4 regions of the Uliginosibacterium sediminicola genome follow, and region 4 is predicted to be linked to each of the others. Evidence: predicted binding sites of a transcription regulator. Region 4 holds the regulator's gene; each other region holds the start of a gene.
The links. The regulator sigma-54, encoded in region 4, starts transcription at its own class of promoters, with help from an activator protein. The targets are predictions, from matches to a motif close to TGGCACGCTTNCTGCTNA.
Positions count from the first base shown of each region.

Region 1: the regulator sigma-54 is predicted to act here: its motif matches at 1,857-1,874, upstream of nifE (nitrogenase iron-molybdenum cofactor biosynthesis protein NifE).
Region 2: the regulator sigma-54 is predicted to act here: its motif matches at 2,147-2,164, upstream of glnA (type I glutamate--ammonia ligase).
Region 3: the regulator sigma-54 is predicted to act here: its motif matches at 1,894-1,911, upstream of ABDB84_RS15640 (CmpA/NrtA family ABC transporter substrate-binding protein).

Region 1 is NZ_JBDIVE010000010.1:127,003-131,259, forward strand. It holds gene ABDB84_RS16605 (AAA family ATPase) at 1-369, opposite strand, end outside; gene ABDB84_RS16610 (response regulator) at 392-817, opposite strand; gene ABDB84_RS16615 (hypothetical protein) at 1,156-1,473, shown strand; gene nifE (nitrogenase iron-molybdenum cofactor biosynthesis protein NifE) at 1,906-3,300, shown strand; gene ABDB84_RS16625 (hypothetical protein) at 3,311-3,457, shown strand; gene nifN (nitrogenase iron-molybdenum cofactor biosynthesis protein NifN) at 3,445-4,257, shown strand, end outside.
Region 2 is NZ_JBDIVE010000001.1:151,355-155,611, reverse strand. It holds gene ABDB84_RS00770 (hypothetical protein) at 1-161, opposite strand, end outside; gene nadA (quinolinate synthase NadA) at 275-1,375, opposite strand; gene ABDB84_RS00760 (rhodanese-like domain-containing protein) at 1,474-1,926, opposite strand; gene glnA (type I glutamate--ammonia ligase) at 2,297-3,709, shown strand; gene ABDB84_RS00750 (DUF4124 domain-containing protein) at 3,855-4,257, shown strand, end outside.
Region 3 is NZ_JBDIVE010000009.1:128,182-132,438, forward strand. It holds gene ABDB84_RS15625 (polyprenyl synthetase family protein) at 1-852, shown strand, start outside; tRNA gene ABDB84_RS15630 (tRNA-Pro) at 890-966, shown strand; gene ABDB84_RS15635 (ANTAR domain-containing response regulator) at 1,168-1,746, shown strand; gene ABDB84_RS15640 (CmpA/NrtA family ABC transporter substrate-binding protein) at 2,057-3,307, shown strand; gene ntrB (nitrate ABC transporter permease) at 3,427-4,257, shown strand, end outside.
Region 4 is NZ_JBDIVE010000001.1:433,249-437,505, forward strand. It holds gene hprK (HPr(Ser) kinase/phosphatase) at 1-48, opposite strand, end outside; gene ABDB84_RS02050 (PTS sugar transporter subunit IIA) at 17-502, opposite strand; gene hpf (ribosome hibernation-promoting factor, HPF/YfiA family) at 709-1,038, opposite strand; gene ABDB84_RS02060 (RNA polymerase factor sigma-54) at 1,050-2,552, opposite strand; gene lptB (LPS export ABC transporter ATP-binding protein) at 2,570-3,292, opposite strand; gene recX (recombination regulator RecX) at 3,273-3,740, opposite strand; gene recA (recombinase RecA) at 3,753-4,257, opposite strand, start outside.

The DNA.
Region 1 (4,257 bases), on a different contig from region 4:
GTCCAGACGCGTCACCACGTAGGGCAGGGGCCGCGTAGTCATGTCGGCGGTGAACAGCCAGCCACGGATGGCGTTTGTCGCCAGGTAACGGGCAATCGCCGGCACCACGCTTTCGAGCTGATCGGCACCGAAGCGCGGGCCTTCAGCATCGAGTGCCTGGCGTAGGGTGGCCAGGTGCGCAGCGCGCTCCTGCATCGCCGGGCCGGCGTCGGCGTAGAGCTTGCCGAGAAAATCCAGCGCCGCGCCGGAGAGCTGCTGCAGGTGGATTTCCACCTTGTCGGAAAACAGCAGCTGCTCGCCCACCGGGCTCAGCTCGGTAAAAGCGCCGATCAGCGATTCGGCATAGGGGCGTTCGATGGTGAGTTTCATGGCCGCGCTTCCCGTTCCGCGCTCAGCGCACGACCACCGGGATTTCGAGGGCTGCGCGGCGGCCGATCTGCGCATCGACCTTGCGGCGCACGTTCTCCAGCTTGAGCGGGCGCAGCAGGGTACTGGCGGCGCCGAGCGACAGCGCTTCCTTGACCAGGGGCTCGTCGGCATCAAAGCAGACGATCAGGATGCGCACATCGGCAATGCTGTTCTTGAACTGCGTGACGACCGCTGCACCCTCGGCTTCGATCACGCTGAGGCCGAGCAGGATCAGCTCCGGCGGCGTGCCGGCGGCCTTGGCCAGCGCTTCGCCAGCGCTCATCAGCACATGCGTTTCCATCTCGTCCGCGAGCATGAACTGCAGCGCGGTACTGACCACATCATCATTGTCCACCACGAAGACGCGCTTGTTCTCGACCGCGCGCTGGCTATCCACACCGATTTGCATGATCAGTCCCTTCTCTCTGTTGCAAGGCACGTACTTGTTCGACGTTCGCGCTCCGTGTCCGTCTTGCTGCGGAAACCTCCGGGCTCAAACAGCTTGAGCAAGCTCCGTTCCCATGCCGGACAAGGCCGATTCATCGGGCTTTGCGCGGATTTGCGTGGTACGGCGCGCGCGATCGCGTCGCATTTGTCGTGTGCCATGTCTGTTTTGTCGCAGTGCAGCGCATCGTGGTGCGCGCTGCATCCCGACATGACGCGCAAATTGCCCGCCGTGACGCCACTTGGCAGCGCACGGCACGGGATCTGCTACGTGCCCCACACCAACCCTGTCAGGAGCACGAGATGAGTACGACTTTCATCAGGACCACCAGTGACGGCCGCAGGATCGAGGTCATCGACGGCAAAGTCTGTCTGGACGGCCGCCCCGAAGCCAGCGAGCTGGTCTCGCTCGACGAGCATCCGAATCGTCAGGCCATTGCCCGCGCCGTGCCGGGTGCCACACACGTCGCAGGGCGTCTGGTATTCACGCTCGAAGAGGCGCACATGGTTAACGACGCGATGAGCGAAGCCAAGCGCGAGCTTGATCTCTCGCCGGTGGCGATCAATCGGCGTTTGCAAGAAGTCATGTTCCACCGCGCCAAGATGGAAGGCGTCGAGTGATTTTCGTCGAAATGGGCGCGATGCTTTGTCGACCTTGCTTGCCGTGCAATTGCACTGTCAGAGCAAGGTCTTCGCGCCTCGCACCCATTGCGACGGAAATCGGCAGTCGTGGTGCACTGTCTCGCGTCGTCTTCGCGCCTCGCGGCGAATCCGGCCGGAATCGGCTGTGCTTGGCAAGGTCTTCGCGCCTCGCGCCCATTGCGACGGAAATCGGCGCTGTGCCGGATGTGTCTCGCGTCGTCTTCGCGCTGCGCGGCGAATCCAAACGGCAGCGCTTCAGTTGCCGGCCAAACCCGACAAAGCCTTGTCACAAAGACGCCATGCGAATGCGCACGGATCGACGCGAATTTTGCAGGTGATTGATTGAAATAATAAATTTAGCTTGGCATCAATCCTGCTGAGGGGTGATGTCAGCCGACAGAGAGGTGTGCCATGGATGCTCGAGTTTCCGCCAAGATTCAGGATGTGTTCGAAGAGCCCGCCTGCGAGCACAACCAGAACAAAAGCGCCAAGGAAAAGAAGAAGGGCTGCACCAAGCAGCTCTCGCCGGGCGCGGCTGCGGGTGGTTGTGCGTTTGATGGCGCCAAGGTTGCGCTGCAGCCCATCGTCGATGTCGCCCACCTCGTGCATGGCCCGATTGCCTGCGAGGGTAATTCCTGGGACAACCGCAATTCCACCTCGTCCGGCTCGCAGCTCTACCGCACCGGTTTCACGACTGACATCAATGAACTGGATGTCATCTACGGTGGCGAGAAGCGTCTGTTCAAGTCGGTCAAGGAAATCGTCGAGAAGTACAACCCGCCGGCTGTTTTCGTTTATCAGACCTGCGTCACGGCGCTGATCGGTGACGACATCGAGGCGGTCTGCAAGAAGGCGACCGAGAAGTTCGGCACGCCGGTGATTCCGGTGAACTCCCCCGGCTTCGTCGGCCCCAAGAACCTCGGCAACAAGCTGGGCGCCGAAGCGCTGCTCGATTACGTCATCGGCACCGCCGAGCCCGAATACACCACGCCCTACGACATCAACATCATCGGCGAGTACAACCTCTCCGGCGAGCTGTGGCAGATCAAGCCCTTGCTCGACGCGCTGGGCATCCGCATCCTGTCATGCATTTCGGGTGACGGACGTTACAAGGAAGTGGCTTACTCGCATCGCGCCAAGGCTTCGATGATGGTGTGCTCCAAGTCGATGATCAACATCGCGCGCAAGATGGAAGAGCGCTACGACATTCCCTTCTTCGAGGGCTCGTTCTACGGCATTGGCGACATGAGCGAGACCCTGCGCGAAATTGCCCGCCTGCTCATCGAGCGCGGCGCGCCGGCCGAGCTCAAGGACCGCACCGAGGCGCTGATCGCCATCGAAGAGAAGCGCGCTTTTGATCGCATCGCCGCCTATCGCCCGCGCCTGGAAGGAAAGAAAGTCCTGCTGATCACCGGCGGCGTGAAGAGCTGGTCGGTGGTCGCGGCGCTGCAGGAAGCCGGGCTGGAAATCGTCGGCACCAGCGTCAAGAAGTCGACCAAGGAAGACAAAGAAAAGATCAAGGAATTGATGGGGCAAGACGCCCACATGATCGACGACATGACGCCGCGCGAGATGTACGCGATGCTCAAGGACGCCAAGGCCGACATCATGCTCTCCGGCGGCCGCAGCCAGTTCATCGCGCTCAAGGCCAAGATGCCCTGGCTGGACATCAACCAGGAACGCCACCACGCCTACGCCGGTTACGAGGGCATGGTCGACCTCGTGCGCGAGATCGACAAGGCGCTCTACAACCCGATCTGGGAACAGGTGCGCAAGCCCGCGCCCTGGGAAGTCGTGGCGGCCTGAGGACGATGCCATGAACATGCCGTTCTCTCATCTTGCAGGCAGTGTGCTGGTGGGCATCAGCCTGAGCTTCCTGTTCCTGCGCGTGGTCATCGAAGTCAAACGCGAGCTGCGCACGCCGCAGCCGGAAGCGAGTGGGGTGACGACATGGCAAAGCTGATCGAGCCGAAGAAGGCTTGCGCGGTCAATCCGCTGAAGATGAGCCAGCCGCTCGGCGCCTGTTACGCCTTCATGGGGCTCGACAACACCATGCCGATGATGCACGGCTCGCAAGGCTGTACCTCGTTCGGCCTGGTGCTGCTGGTGCGTCACTTCAAGGAAGCGATTCCGCTGCAGACCACGGCGATGAACGAAGTGAGCACCATCCTCGGCGGCTACGAGAACATCGAGCAGGCTGTGCTCAACATCAAGAAGCGCGCCAATCCCGCGATCATCGCGATTGCTTCGACCGGCCTCACCGAAACCAAGGGTGACGATGTCGACGGCTATCTCAAGACCATCCATCGCAAGCATGGCGAGACGCTTGGCGAGACCAAGATCGTCTATGTGTCGACGCCGGACTACGTCGGTGCGTTTGAAGACGGCTGGGGCAAGGCTGTGCTGGCGGTGGTTGAAGCTTTCGCCGAACCGGCTAGCGAACGCAATGCGCGGCAGGTGAATCTGCTGCCCGGCTGTCATCTGACGCCGGCCGACATCGACGAGCTGCGCGAGATCATCGAATCCTTCGGCCTGCGCGCCGTGGTGCTGCCGGATATCTCCGGTTCGCTCGATGGGCACATCCCCGAGAATTTCACGCCGACCACGCTGGGCGGCACGACCCTGGCCGATCTCAAGAGCATGGGCGCCTCGCTCGCCACCCTGGCCATCGGCACGCAGATGAGCGCCGCCGCCACGGCGCTGGAAGATCGCACCGGCGTGCCGTTCAAAGTCTTCGAGCGCCTCACCGGGCTGGCCTCGGTC
Region 2 (4,257 bases), 280 kb from region 4:
CCGCCGCCGCCGTCACCATCACCGCCGCCGGGGCCGCCATCTGCGAACAGGCTGTTGCCGCTGATTTTCAAACGGGCACGTCTTGCATTCTGGATGCTCATTGCCAATGCCCAGTTCGAGCCCGGCAGGCCGCCGTCCTCGCGCTCAGTCTTGTCACTCATGTTCTCTCCCAGGGTTGCTTACTCGACATGGCATCGACATAACGCCACCGAAGCAGTCTAAAACAGGCTTGGCGAAACGAATGCGAGGATATGCCCTAAAGGGCAGGTTCTTCTCAAGAGACTGCCAGCATGCGCTCCAGCGCCAGTTTGGCCAGCACGGCTTCGTCTTGCGGCACGGTGATGCGATTGACCACTTTGCCAGCGACCAGGTTTTCCAGTGTCCAGGCCAGGTGCTGCGGGTCGATGCGCTGCATGGTCGAACACATGCACACCGTCGGTGACATGAACTGCACCAGCTTGCCTTCGTGCTTGACCTCTTCCGCCAGGCGATTGACGAGGTTCAGCTCGGTGCCGACCAGCCACTTGGTATTGGGGGCGGCGTCCTTGACGGTCTTGAGGATGTATTCGGTGGAGCCGACAAAATCAGACTGCTTGCAGACTTCAAAAGCGGATTCCGGATGCGAGATGACGAAGCCGTCCGGATGCTGGTTGCGCCACTTGATGATGTGCGCCGGCTGGAACATCTGGTGCACCGAGCAGTGGCCTTTCCACAGCAGCATCCTGGCCTTGCGGATCGCTTCCGGGCTGTGGCCGCCGAAGGGCAGGTCCGGATCCCAGACGATCATCTCGTCAAGCGCGATGCCCATCTGGTGGCCGGTCCAGCGCCCCAGATGCTGGTCCGGGAAGAACAGGATCTTCTCGCGCTGGGCGAAGCTCCAATCGAGAATTTTCGGTGCATTGCTCGACGTGCAGACGATGCCGCCATGCTGGCCGCAGAAGGCCTTCAGATCGGCGGCCGAATTGATATAGGTGACCGGAGTGATCAGCTCATCGCAATTGCCCAGCACTTCGCTGAGCTCGCGCCAGCTGCGCTCGACCTTGGCCAGATTGGCCATATCGGCCATCGAACAGCCTGCCGCCAGGTCGGGCAGGATGGCGATCTGTTCGGGCTTGGAGAGGATGTCGGCGACTTCAGCCATGAAGTGCACGCCGCAGAAGACGATGAATTCGGCGTCTGACTCGGAGGCCAGGCGCGAGAGCTTGAGCGAATCGCCGGTCAGGTCATGATGCTGGTAGACGTCGGCGCGCTGGTAGTGGTGCACCAGCAGGGTGACGCGTTTGCCCAGCGCGGCCTTGGCGGCGCGGATGCGTTCGTGCGCATCGGCATCCTGAAGCTGGTTGAAGCGGTCAAAGGAAATAGTGGCGGTTTGCATGTTGAGCTCTGCTACGTGGGGCGTGCTGCACGCACGCGTTGGCGGCGATTATCCATCAGCCGCCCGTGTCTGGGATGGGCGCTGGGTGCGTCCTCGGTTCAGGACTGGGTCCAGGGCAAGCCGGCGTGACGCCAGCCACCGATATTGCCGCGATGGGCGTTGACGTCCTTGTCACCCTCGAAGCCTTCGAGGATGTTGTAGCAGGCTGCAAAGCCGGCCTCGTGCGCGGCCGAGGCGGCAGCGTGCGAGCGCGCACCGCTGCGGCAGATGAACAGCGCCGGCGCGTCGCTGGCGTGCTGCTTGCGCAGCTGCTCGAGGAACAGCGGATTGGGCTGGCTGCCCGGCCAGGAATTCCACTCGATCTCCAGCGCGCCCGGAATCCGGCCGACCCAGTCCAGCTCGGCACGGGTGCGGACGTCGATGATGCGCGCTTGCGCATTCTGCGTCACCAGGGCATGTGCCTCGCTGGGCGTGAGGGCGCCCTGATACGGCAGTTTGAGCTGGCTGGCGCGGTCGTGGGCCAGTTTGAGGATGTCGCTGATCTCTTTCATCTTGAGTCTGGATAGGTGTTGGCTAGCAGGCGAGAGTATGCGCTGTCAGCTTGCGGGCGACAATCGCCGCGCCGCTGCGGTGCAATGCTCCGAATTGGTGCGTCAAAAAGTGTCGGTGCGCCTGTTTTGTGCGGCCTTATGTCGCGCGGGATGCCCTTTGATAGGGCATGGTCTGTGGCACAATGCGCCTCGATCTGTAAGCAAGGCGTAATCGAACCCGTGGCATGTTAAATGCTTCCAGTTTTCCGATTACCCGCTACCAGCAAGGACTCTTGTCTCTGGTGTGCTTTCGCATCGGCAGTGCGCGGAAGCTGACAGGCAAACAGGTTTTCACCGCTTAACTGGTTCAATTCTCTTTTTTGGAGTGTATATGACGACCTCTCAAGACGTGCTCAAGCTGATCAAGGAAAACGACGTCAAGTTTGTTGATTTCCGCTTCACCGATACTCGCGGCAAGGAACAGCACGTTGGCGTGCCCATCAGCGCGTTCTCTGAAGACAAGTTCACTGAAGGGCATGCATTCGATGGTTCGTCCATCGCTGGCTGGAAGGGTATTCAGGCCTCCGACATGCAGCTGATGCCGGACCCGAGCACCGCCTTCATCGACCCGTTCTTCGATGAAACCACGCTGGTGCTCACCTGTGACGTCGTTGAGCCGTCCGACGGCAAGGGTTACGACCGTGACCCGCGCTCCATCGCCAACCGCGCCGAGGCTTACCTGAAGTCCTCCGGTATTGGTGACACCGCTTTCTTCGGTCCGGAACCCGAATTCTTCATCTTCGACGCAGTCGAGTGGAAGACCGATATGTCCGGCTCCTACGTCAAGATCCACGCTGAAGAAGGTGCCTGGGCCTCGAACGAGAAGTTCGAAGGCGGCAACACCGGTCACCGGCCGTCGGTGAAGGGTGGTTACTTCCCGGTTCCCCCGGTTGATTCCTTCAACGACATGCGCGCGCAAATGGTGCTGCTGCTCGAAGCCGCTGGCGTGCCGGTTGAAGTGCATCACCACGAAGTGGCAACGGCCGGTCAGAACGAAATCGGCACCAAGTTCAACACCCTGGTGCGCCGCGCTGACCAAACCCAGCTGCTTAAGTACATCGTGCACAACGTTGCACACCAGTACGGCAAGACCGCGACCTTCATGCCCAAGCCCATCGTTGGCGACAACGGTTCCGGTATGCACGTTCACCAGTCGATCTGGAAGGATGGCAAGAACCTGTTCGCAGGCAATGGCTATGCCGGCCTGTCCGAGTTCGCGCTGTACTACATCGGCGGCATCATTAAGCACGCCAAGGCGCTGAATGCCATCACCAACCCGCTGACCAACTCGTACAAGCGCCTCGTGCCGCACTACGAAGCGCCGGTCAAGCTGGCTTACTCGGCCAAGAATCGTTCGGCTTCGATCCGTATTCCGTTCGTGCATAGCGACAAGGCGCGCCGTATCGAAACCCGCTTCCCGGATCCGGGTGCAAACCCCTATCTGTGCTTTGCTGCACTGATGATGGCCGGTCTGGATGGCGTGGCGAACAAGATTCACCCGGGCGATCCGGCTGACAAGAACCTGTACGACCTGCCGCCGGAAGAAGATGCACTGATCCCGACCGTTTGCGCCAGCCTGGAAGAAGCGCTGGACAACCTGAAGAAGGATCACGCCTTCCTGACCGTTGGCGGTGTGTTCAGCGAAGACTTCATCTCGTCCTACATCGATCTGAAGATGGAAGACGTGAATCGTCTGCGCATGACCACCACGCCGGTCGAATTCGAGATGTACTACTCGGTTTGATCTGCGCGCCCCTCGGGGCGCTGGTTCAAGACAAAAAAGGACGGGGTGACCCGTCCTTTTTTCATGGCTGCCGCAGAGCGGGTCTTGGCTTGCTTTTTTCGCGCATCACCCTACACTCGGCTGCGCCCCCATTCCTCCGCTTGCCATGAAATCCCTGTGTCTCCAGCTTGTTTTGCTGTTTGCCTTGCTGCCTGGTCTGGCCTGCGCCGACGTGTATAAGTGTGTCGACGAGGCGGGCCGTGTGACCTATACGAATGACAAACCGCGCGGCCAGAAAGGCTGCAGTCTGCTGTCGCGCGATCTGCCTTCTGGCGGTAGCGCGCCCACACTGTCCTCACCCAAGCGCGCAGCAAGTGGCGGAGGCTCTTCGCCAGCGGATTTCCCGCGAGTGGATGGCGCGCAGCAGCGCGATCGCGACAGCAACCGGCGCCGCATACTCGAGCAGGAGCTGGCCACTGAGCAGCGCCTGCTGGACGAGGCGCGCAAGAATCAGCGAGAGATAGAACAGGCTGCGCCGCAGGAACGTACGACGCCCAAATACCAGGCGC
Region 3 (4,257 bases), on a different contig from region 4:
GGCAAGCGCTTGCGTCCGGTACTGGTCGTGTTGGTTGCGCGCGCGCTGGGGTATGGCGACAAGCCGGGGGAGGTGCGTCATCATGAGCTGGCGGCCGTGGTGGAGTTCATCCATACCGCCACCTTGCTGCATGATGATGTGGTCGATGAGTCTTCGCTGCGTCGTGGCCGCTCGACCGCCAATGCGCTGTTTGGCAATGCCGCCTCGGTGCTGGTAGGCGACTTCCTTTACTCGCGTGCATTCCAGATGATGGTTGGCGTGCAAGATATGCGCGTGATGAGCGTACTGGCCGATGCGACTAATGTGATCGCCGAGGGCGAAGTCTTGCAGCTGCTTAATGTGCGCAATGCGGATGCGACGGTCGAAGAGTATCTGCGCGTCATTCACTACAAAACGGCGATGTTGTTCGAAGCCGCTGCACGTCTGGGCGGGATTCTGGGCGGGCTCGACGAAGCGGGGCAGGATCGTATGGCCTTGTTTGGCCGGCATATCGGCACTGCATTCCAGCTGATCGATGATGTGCTCGATTATTCCGGCGATGAAGAGACCACGGGCAAGCATCTGGGTGACGATCTGGCGGAGGGCAAGCCGACGCTGCCGCTGATCCATGCCATGCAGCATGGCACGCCTGAGCAGGCTGCCGCAGTGCGTCGTGCGATTGAGGAGACGGGGCGCGAGTCTTTTGCCGAGGTGATGGACGCGATCCGCGCGACCGATGCCTTGGCTGTCACGAGAGATTACGCAAAACGTGAAGCAGAAGCTGCGCGCAACGCAATTTCTGTGTTAGAATGCTCCGCTTTCGCAGACGCACTAAACAAGTTGTGTGACTTCGCAGTTGCACGAGAGTACTGAGAATTAATGAGTACGCTGTTTTAGTCTGTGTAGATTTCGGGGTGTAGCTTAGCCTGGTAGAGCGCTACGTTCGGGACGTAGAGGCCGGAGGTTCGAATCCTCTCACCCCGACCAGTTTCAAAGAAAAGGCCACGTTCGCGTGGCCTTTTTCGTGTCTGGTCCGGACGCGAGTAGTTTTAATTTCTGTTTCGTGTTCTTCAGCACAAGTCCTGAAGTTCTTGCATCCCTGTACAGTACTCGTCCGTGCGGTGTGGCGCGTGTCTTGCTGTATTGGTTCTGACTGCTTGTTTTGTCTCATCTTCCCAGGGGTCATGCATGCTCAAGGTGCTGGTCATCGATGAAATCCAGGAGCGCGCGCTTGAGATCTGTGAGGGCCTGACGCGTTCGGGGCACATGGTGGCGGCGGTGCTTTCCGATGCGTTCAAGCTCAATGACCGGATCAAGGAAATCCTGCCCGATGTCGTGCTGATCAATACCGACTCCCCCAGTCGCGACACGCTGGAAAATCTGGCGGTGATGAACCAGGACTTTCCGCGTCCGGTGCTGATGTTCTCCGAAGATAGCGGTGACGATGCGATCCGTCAGGCGATGCGTGCGGGCGTCTCGTCCTATGTCGTCGATGGCTTGTCGCCGGCGCGTCTCGAAGCCTTGCTCAAGGTGGCGACGGTGCGCTTTGACGAATACATGGCCCTGCGTCGCGAGCGTGACGACGCGCAGCGCAAGCTGAGTGAGCGGGTGGTGATCGACCGTGCCAAGGGCGTGCTGATGAAGGCGCGCGGCATGGGGGAAGACGAGGCTTATCACGCACTGCGCAAACTGGCGATGGAGCGTGGCCGGCGCCTAGTCGATGTGGCAGAGGAGATCCTCGCCAGTGCCAAACTCTTGCTCGGTTGAAGACGGTTTGACCGCACGCTGAAATCGTTTTTGGTGCGAGGCACTGCAGCAGTGCCCCCGGATTGTGCTCCGGAGACCTTGCGCAGCATTGACGTGAGATCCCTTTTTCGGGCTTAAGTGCTTGATGTGAAATAGTCTGTTGTTTGGTGGCACGTAGCGTGCTTAATTGTTCTGCAAGTGCGGGCCAAAGGCGGCCCGTCGCGGACAAAGGCGTCCGACATCGGGAGACTGAAATGTCTCTCCCATGTCGTGACGCCTTTTTTGTTGTCCGCTTGGAACGATAGTTTCTGAGTCACCGACGGAGATTAAAATGACCGAGAAGTTTGAAGCAGCAGGACGGCGCGATTTTCTCAAGCGAGGAGCAGCGATGAGCGGTGTAGTGGCGGCGGCTGGTAGCTTGCCCGCAGGGAGTGTGTGGGCAGCTGGGTCCGACAAGCCGGAGCTTGAAGAAGTAACCATTGGCTTCATTCCGCTGACGGATTGTTCGTCGGTGGTGATGGCGGCCGTCAAGGGCTTCGACAAGAAGTACGGCATCAAGATCATCCCTAGCAAGGAAGCTTCTTGGGCCGCCGTGCGTGACAAACTGGTCAATGGCGAGTTGCATGCTTCGCACGTGCTTTACGGTCTCATCTATGGTGTTCATCTGGGTATTGGCGGTCCGAAGAAAGACATGGCTGTGCTCATGTCGCTGAACAACAACGGACAAGCCATTACGCTATCCAACGCCTTGAAAGAAAAGGGCGCAGTTGATGGCGCCGCACTCGCGAAGGTGGTTGCGAAAAAAGACAAGGAATACACTTTTGCGCAGACCTTCCCGACCGGCACGCATGCCATGTGGCTCTACTACTGGCTGGCGACGTATGGCATTGATCCCTTCCGCGATGTAAAGAATATCGTTGTGCCGCCGCCGCAGATGGTGGCCAATATGCGCGTCGGCAACATGGACGGTTTCTGTGTGGGCGAGCCCTGGGGGCAGCGGGCCATCATCGACAAGGTCGGCTTCACGTCTGTGACCACGCAAGACATCTGGACCGATCACCCCGAAAAGGTGCTCGGTTGCACGGCAGAATTCGTCAAGAAGTATCCGAATACGGCGCGTGCCATGATGTGCGCCATTCTCGAAGCCTCGATGTGGATTGATGCCAGCGCGGCAAATCGCAGCGCGACGGCAGACGTCGTGTGTGCGAAGTCTTATATCAATACCGATGCGGATGTCATTCGCAGCCGAATGATCGGTCAGTACGAAAACGGTCTGGGCAAGAGCTGGTCGGAGAAGAACTACATGAAGTTCTACAACGACGGCGCAGTCAATTACCCCTACCTTTCCGACGGCATGTGGTTCCTCACACAGCACAAGCGCTGGGGCCTGCTCAAGGAAGACCCGGACTATTTGGGTGTGGCCAAGCAGATCAACCAGACCGCGCTCTACAAGCAGGCGGCGGCCATCGTCAAGGCGCCGGTGCCGAAGTCTGATTTCCGGACCTCCAAGCTGATCGATGGCACGGTGTGGGACGGCAAGGACCCGAAGAAGTACGCCGCCAGCTTCAAGATCAAGGCTTGATCCGTCGCACCACGCGGCGGGCTGATGCTCGCTGCGTGGCGCATGTCTGAGTGGCGGGTGCCTGCGGGTGCCGGCTCCTCGTGCCTGAACGCTAAGCGACCTGCAGGAGCGATCCGATCATGACGACCAGCATAACCATGTCTGACTTTTCCCCTATGACAGAACAATCTACTTCCGCTGCCGCGCCTGCCGCAGCGACTCCGGCCGCATCTGTGCCGCCCGCCAAGAATGCGCGCCTGCTCAATGTGTTGCGCCGCGTATTGCCACCGCTGATCGGCCTGGGTTTGCTGATCGGTTTGTGGGCCCTGGTGGCCATGAAGTCCAGCGGCATTCCCAGCCCCTTGCTGACCTGGCATGCAGCAGTTGAACTCTTTTCTGATCCCTTCTACGTGAATGGCCCCAACGATCAGGGCATTGGCTGGAACATCCTGTCCTCGCTCAAGCGTGTCGGTATCGGTTTCGGTTTCGCTGCGCTGGTCGGTATTCCTCTGGGCTTTGCCATCGGCCGTTTCAGCTTTCTCAACGCGATGTTCGAGCCGATCATCTCGCTGTTGCGCCCGGTCTCGCCGCTGGCCTGGTTACCGATTGGTCTGCTGGTCTTCAAGAAGGCTGATCCGGCGGCAACCTGGACCATCTTCATCTGCTCGATCTGGCCGATGATCCTCAATACCGCACAAGGTGTGCAGCGTATTCCGAGCGACTACATGAACGTCGCGCGCGTGCTCAATCTCTCCGAGTACAAGATCCTCACCAAGATCCTCTTTCCGGCGGTGCTGCCTTACATGCTGACGGGCATCCGCTTGTCGATTGGTACGGCCTGGTTGGTGATTGTTGCGGCGGAAATGCTGACCGGCGGTGTGGGCATCGGCTTCTGGGTGTGGGATGAGTGGAACAACCTCAAGGTGGAACACATCATCATCGCGATTTTCGTGATTGGCGTCGTCGGCTTG
Region 4 (4,257 bases):
AGCTTCCCGATTGGCCTCAAACAGCTGGGCGACGCTGGTTCGCCGCATGCGGATCCCATTGCACAAAGAGTTGGTGGAGTGCGGCTGCATCGGGCGCGCTTGCCAGCGCTTCGCGGAAATCGCGGTCGCTGAACATGGTGGCCAGTTCGGAGAGCAGCTGCAAATGACTTTCGTTGGCCTGCTCGGGCACCAGCATGACGAAGATCAGGCCGACCGGCTTGCCGTCGGGCGCGTCAAAGGGAATCGGCTGGGCCATGCGCACGAAGGCGCCCAGAGGCTCCTTGAGTCCCTTGATGCGGCCATGAGGAATCGCAACACCCTGGCCGAGGCCAGTGGAACAGAGCTTTTCGCGCTGCAAGAGCGCATCACCAACGCGCTTGGCGGCGATGCCGGCGCGCGTTTCAAACATCCGGGCAGCGGCTGTGAACACAGCGGCTTTGTCAGACACCGGACTGTCGAGCACAACACTGTCCGGGATCAGGATCTTGGAAATCAGATTCATGGGGCGAGGTCGGCCACGTGCGCTGCGCAAAAATACGAAGTGTGATCAAACCCGATACGCCATGCCTTGGGAGCGATTGTTAAGCCCGCATGACGCCGCTTTGACGCGCAGATTATATGCCTGGGATTTTCGGCTGGTCGAGAATATCTTTCCCGCTGCGCGGAAAAGTTTGCAGCCCCTCCGCGCGCGGCGGAGGGGCGCGGGAATCAGCTCTCTACAGCGGGCTGATGGTACTTGACGGCCTCACGGCCATGATCGGAGGTCTTTTCCTTGTGCTTGACGACTTGCCGGTCAAGCTTGTCGGTCACACTGTCGATGGCGGCGTAGAGGTCTTCGTCAACGCTTTCAACGAAGATCGTGCGGCCACGTACATGCACCGTCACTTCCGCTTTCTGCCTGAGCTTGTCCACAGAGAGGATCACGTGGGTGGCCGTGACATGCTCAAAGTGGCGAATCACCTTGTCCAGCTTGGCTGTGACGTAATCGCGAATGGACTCGGTCAATTCGAGATGATGGCCGGTGATATTGAGATTCATGAAGTGCTCCTTCAGATCGACTTGCGCTGACTGACCGGCGGGATATTGAGCGACTCACGGTATTTCGCAATCGTTCTGCGAGCCACCACAATGCCCTGCTGGCCCAACATTTCAGCAATCTTGGCGTCAGACAGCGGTTTTTTGCTGTCCTCACCTGCCACCATCTGACGAATCAGCGCGCGAATCGCCGTGGCGGAGCAGGCACCACCCGTGTCGGTAGACACATGACTGCCGAAAAAATACTTCAATTCAAAAATCCCGCGCGTTGACGCCAGGTACTTCTGCGTCGTCACGCGTGACACCGTCGATTCATGCAGTTCCAGCTCTTCGGCAATCTCGCGCAAGGTCAAGGGGCGCATGGCGACCTCGCCGTGATCGAAGAATTGCCTTTGTCTCTCCACGATAGCTTGTGACACGCGCAATATCGTGTCAAATCGTTGCTGAACGTTTTTGATCATCCATTTCGCTTCTTGCAGCTGCGTCGACAGCGATCCGTTGATGCCGCGGTTCTGTTGAAGAATATCGGCATAGACCCGATGAATCCTGAGCCTCGGCATCGCTTCGGGGTTCAGATTAGCGGTCCAGGCGCCACGGAATTTGCGCACGATCACATCCGGCACGATATAGCGCGCGTCCAGCGGCGCGAAGGCCGCGCCCGGATGCGGGTTGAGGCTACAGATGAGTTCGTGCGCGGCACGCAGCTGGTCGTCGTCACAGGACAGGCGGCGGCGGATCTTGACGAAATCGCGCGCACCCAGCAGTTCAAGACATTGTTCAACGATGTCGATGGCCAACTCGCGGGTCGGCGTCTTTTCGCGCGCCTTGAGCTGCAGCGCCAGGCACTCCTGCAAGCTGCGCGCGCCGATGCCGACCGGGTCGAAGTGCTGGACGTGGCGCAAGGCGGTGACCAGTTCTTCGAGCTCGACTTCCCACTCTTCGGGAATCAGCGGCAGCAGCTCTTCCAGCCCTTGCAGAAGCATGCCGTCTTCTTCGAGCGCCTCGATGATCAGGCGGACCAGGGCGCGGTCGCGATCCGGCAGGGGCATCAGCGCAAGCTGGCCTTCCAGATGGTCGCGCAGCGAGGTGGTCGCAGCCTGGAATTCCTGGAAGTCGGAGTCGTCGTCACCATCGTTGTTGCGCGTACCACTCGCTTCCGAACGCCACTCGGCGGCTTCGCCGATGTCGTCATCCGAGACCGAATCATAGGCTTCGGTGATGGTGTCGGGCATTTCGACCGTGGTCGCCGGCTCGAAATCCTGATCGCCATTGGCCAGATGCTCGCTGGTCTCGAAGGCCGCCGCAACGGCTTCGGCGGTCGGCATTTCGAGCACCGCCGGCGCGTCCCCGCCTTCCTCATCCGCACCTTCGCGTTCAAGCAAGGGGTTTTCGAGCAGCATGCGCTCGATCTCGACATTGAGTTCCAGCGTGGAGAGCTGCAACAGCTTGATCGATTGCTGAAGCTGCGGCGTCAGCGCGAGTTGCTGGGAAAGGCGGAGCTGGAGTGAGGGCTTCATCGGGTGCGTATCAACAACTACAGTCGGAAATGTTCGCCGAGATAAATCTGGCGCACCTGGTTATTTTGCACAATTTCCTGCGGCCGGCCACCGGCCAGCACCTCGCCGGCATTGATGATCCAGGCGTGGTCACAGATCCCCAATGTCTCACGCACATTGTGGTCGGTAATCAGCACACCGATGCCACGCGCCTTGAGAAAACCGATGATCTTCTGGATGTCGATCACGGCAATCGGGTCCACGCCGGCAAAGGGTTCGTCGAGGAGAATCAGTTTGGGTTGCGAGGCCAGCGCACGGGCGATCTCCACCCGCCGCCGCTCGCCGCCGGACAATGCGATGGAGTCGGCGTTCTTCAGATGGCCGATGTTCAGCTCGTGCAGCAGGGAATCGAGGCGCGCCTCCTGCTCCTTGCGCGAGAGCTTTTGCAGCTCCAGCACGGCGAGGATGTTCTCGGCCACGGTGAGCTTGCGGAAAACCGAGTTTTCCTGCGGCAAATAAGACAAACCCATCTGTGCACGGCGGTGCATGGGCAGATGGGTGATTTCGGTGGCGTCCAGATAGATATGGCCGCCGTCGGCCTTGACCAGGCCGACGATGGTGTAGAAGCAAGTCGTCTTGCCCGCACCATTGGGACCCAGCAAGCCTACCACCTCGCCGCTGCCGACCTGGAAGGACACGTCCTTCACCACGGTACGCGATTTGTACCGTTTGCGTACGCTCTCAACCCTCAGCAGACTCATCAACAGGATCTCTCAACAACGTGCGGACAATGTCCGCGGAAAAACCACGCGATTGCAGGAAGCGGGCTTGTCTGGCCCACTCCTTTGCATCGCCGGGCACCTGCCCGAACTTTTTCTGCCAGACGCCACGCGCACGGCTGAGCTCATCGTGCTCGAGCACTTCATCGAGCGCGGCGCGCACCTGCTCGCCGGCAACGCCACGCTCCTCAAGCTCGCGGCGGATGCGTGCAGCGCCCAGACGCGCCGCCTTGCTCCGTACATAGCTTTCGGCAAAGCGCTGATCCGACTGAAGCCCGGTCTCGGACATGCGTTCAAGCACGGCGTCGACATCGTCGCCCTCACTGGCTCGGGCCTCCAGCTTGCGTCTGAGTTCCAGGCGCGAATGCTCGCGCGTGGCCAGCAGACGCAAGGCTGTCGATTTGAGCGATTGGGCGGCGGGCTTCTTCACTGCGCAAAACTTTTACTCGCCCTTGACCTGCATGGCGGCCACACCAACGGCTTCGCGGATCTTGTTCTCGATCTCGCGGGCCACCTCGGGGTGTTCGCGCAGGAATTCGCGGGCGTTGTCCTTGCCCTGGCCGATCTTCTCGCCGTTGTAGGCGTACCAGGCGCCGGACTTGTCGACGAATTTGTGCTCGACGCCCATGTCGACGATTTCGCCTTCGCGCGAGATGCCTTCGCCGTAGAGGATGTCGAAATGCGCTTCCTTGAACGGCGGCGAAACCTTGTTCTTGACCACCTTGACCTTGGTTTCCGAACCGACGACTTCGTCGCCCTTCTTGATCGTGCCGGTACGGCGGATATCCAGACGCACCGAGGCGTAGAACTTCAGCGCATTACCGCCGGTGGTGGTTTCCGGGCTGCCAAACATCACGCCGATCTTCATGCGGATCTGGTTGATGAAGATGACCAGAGTGTTGGTGCGCTTGATGTTGGCGGTCAGCTTGCGCAGCGCTTGCGACATC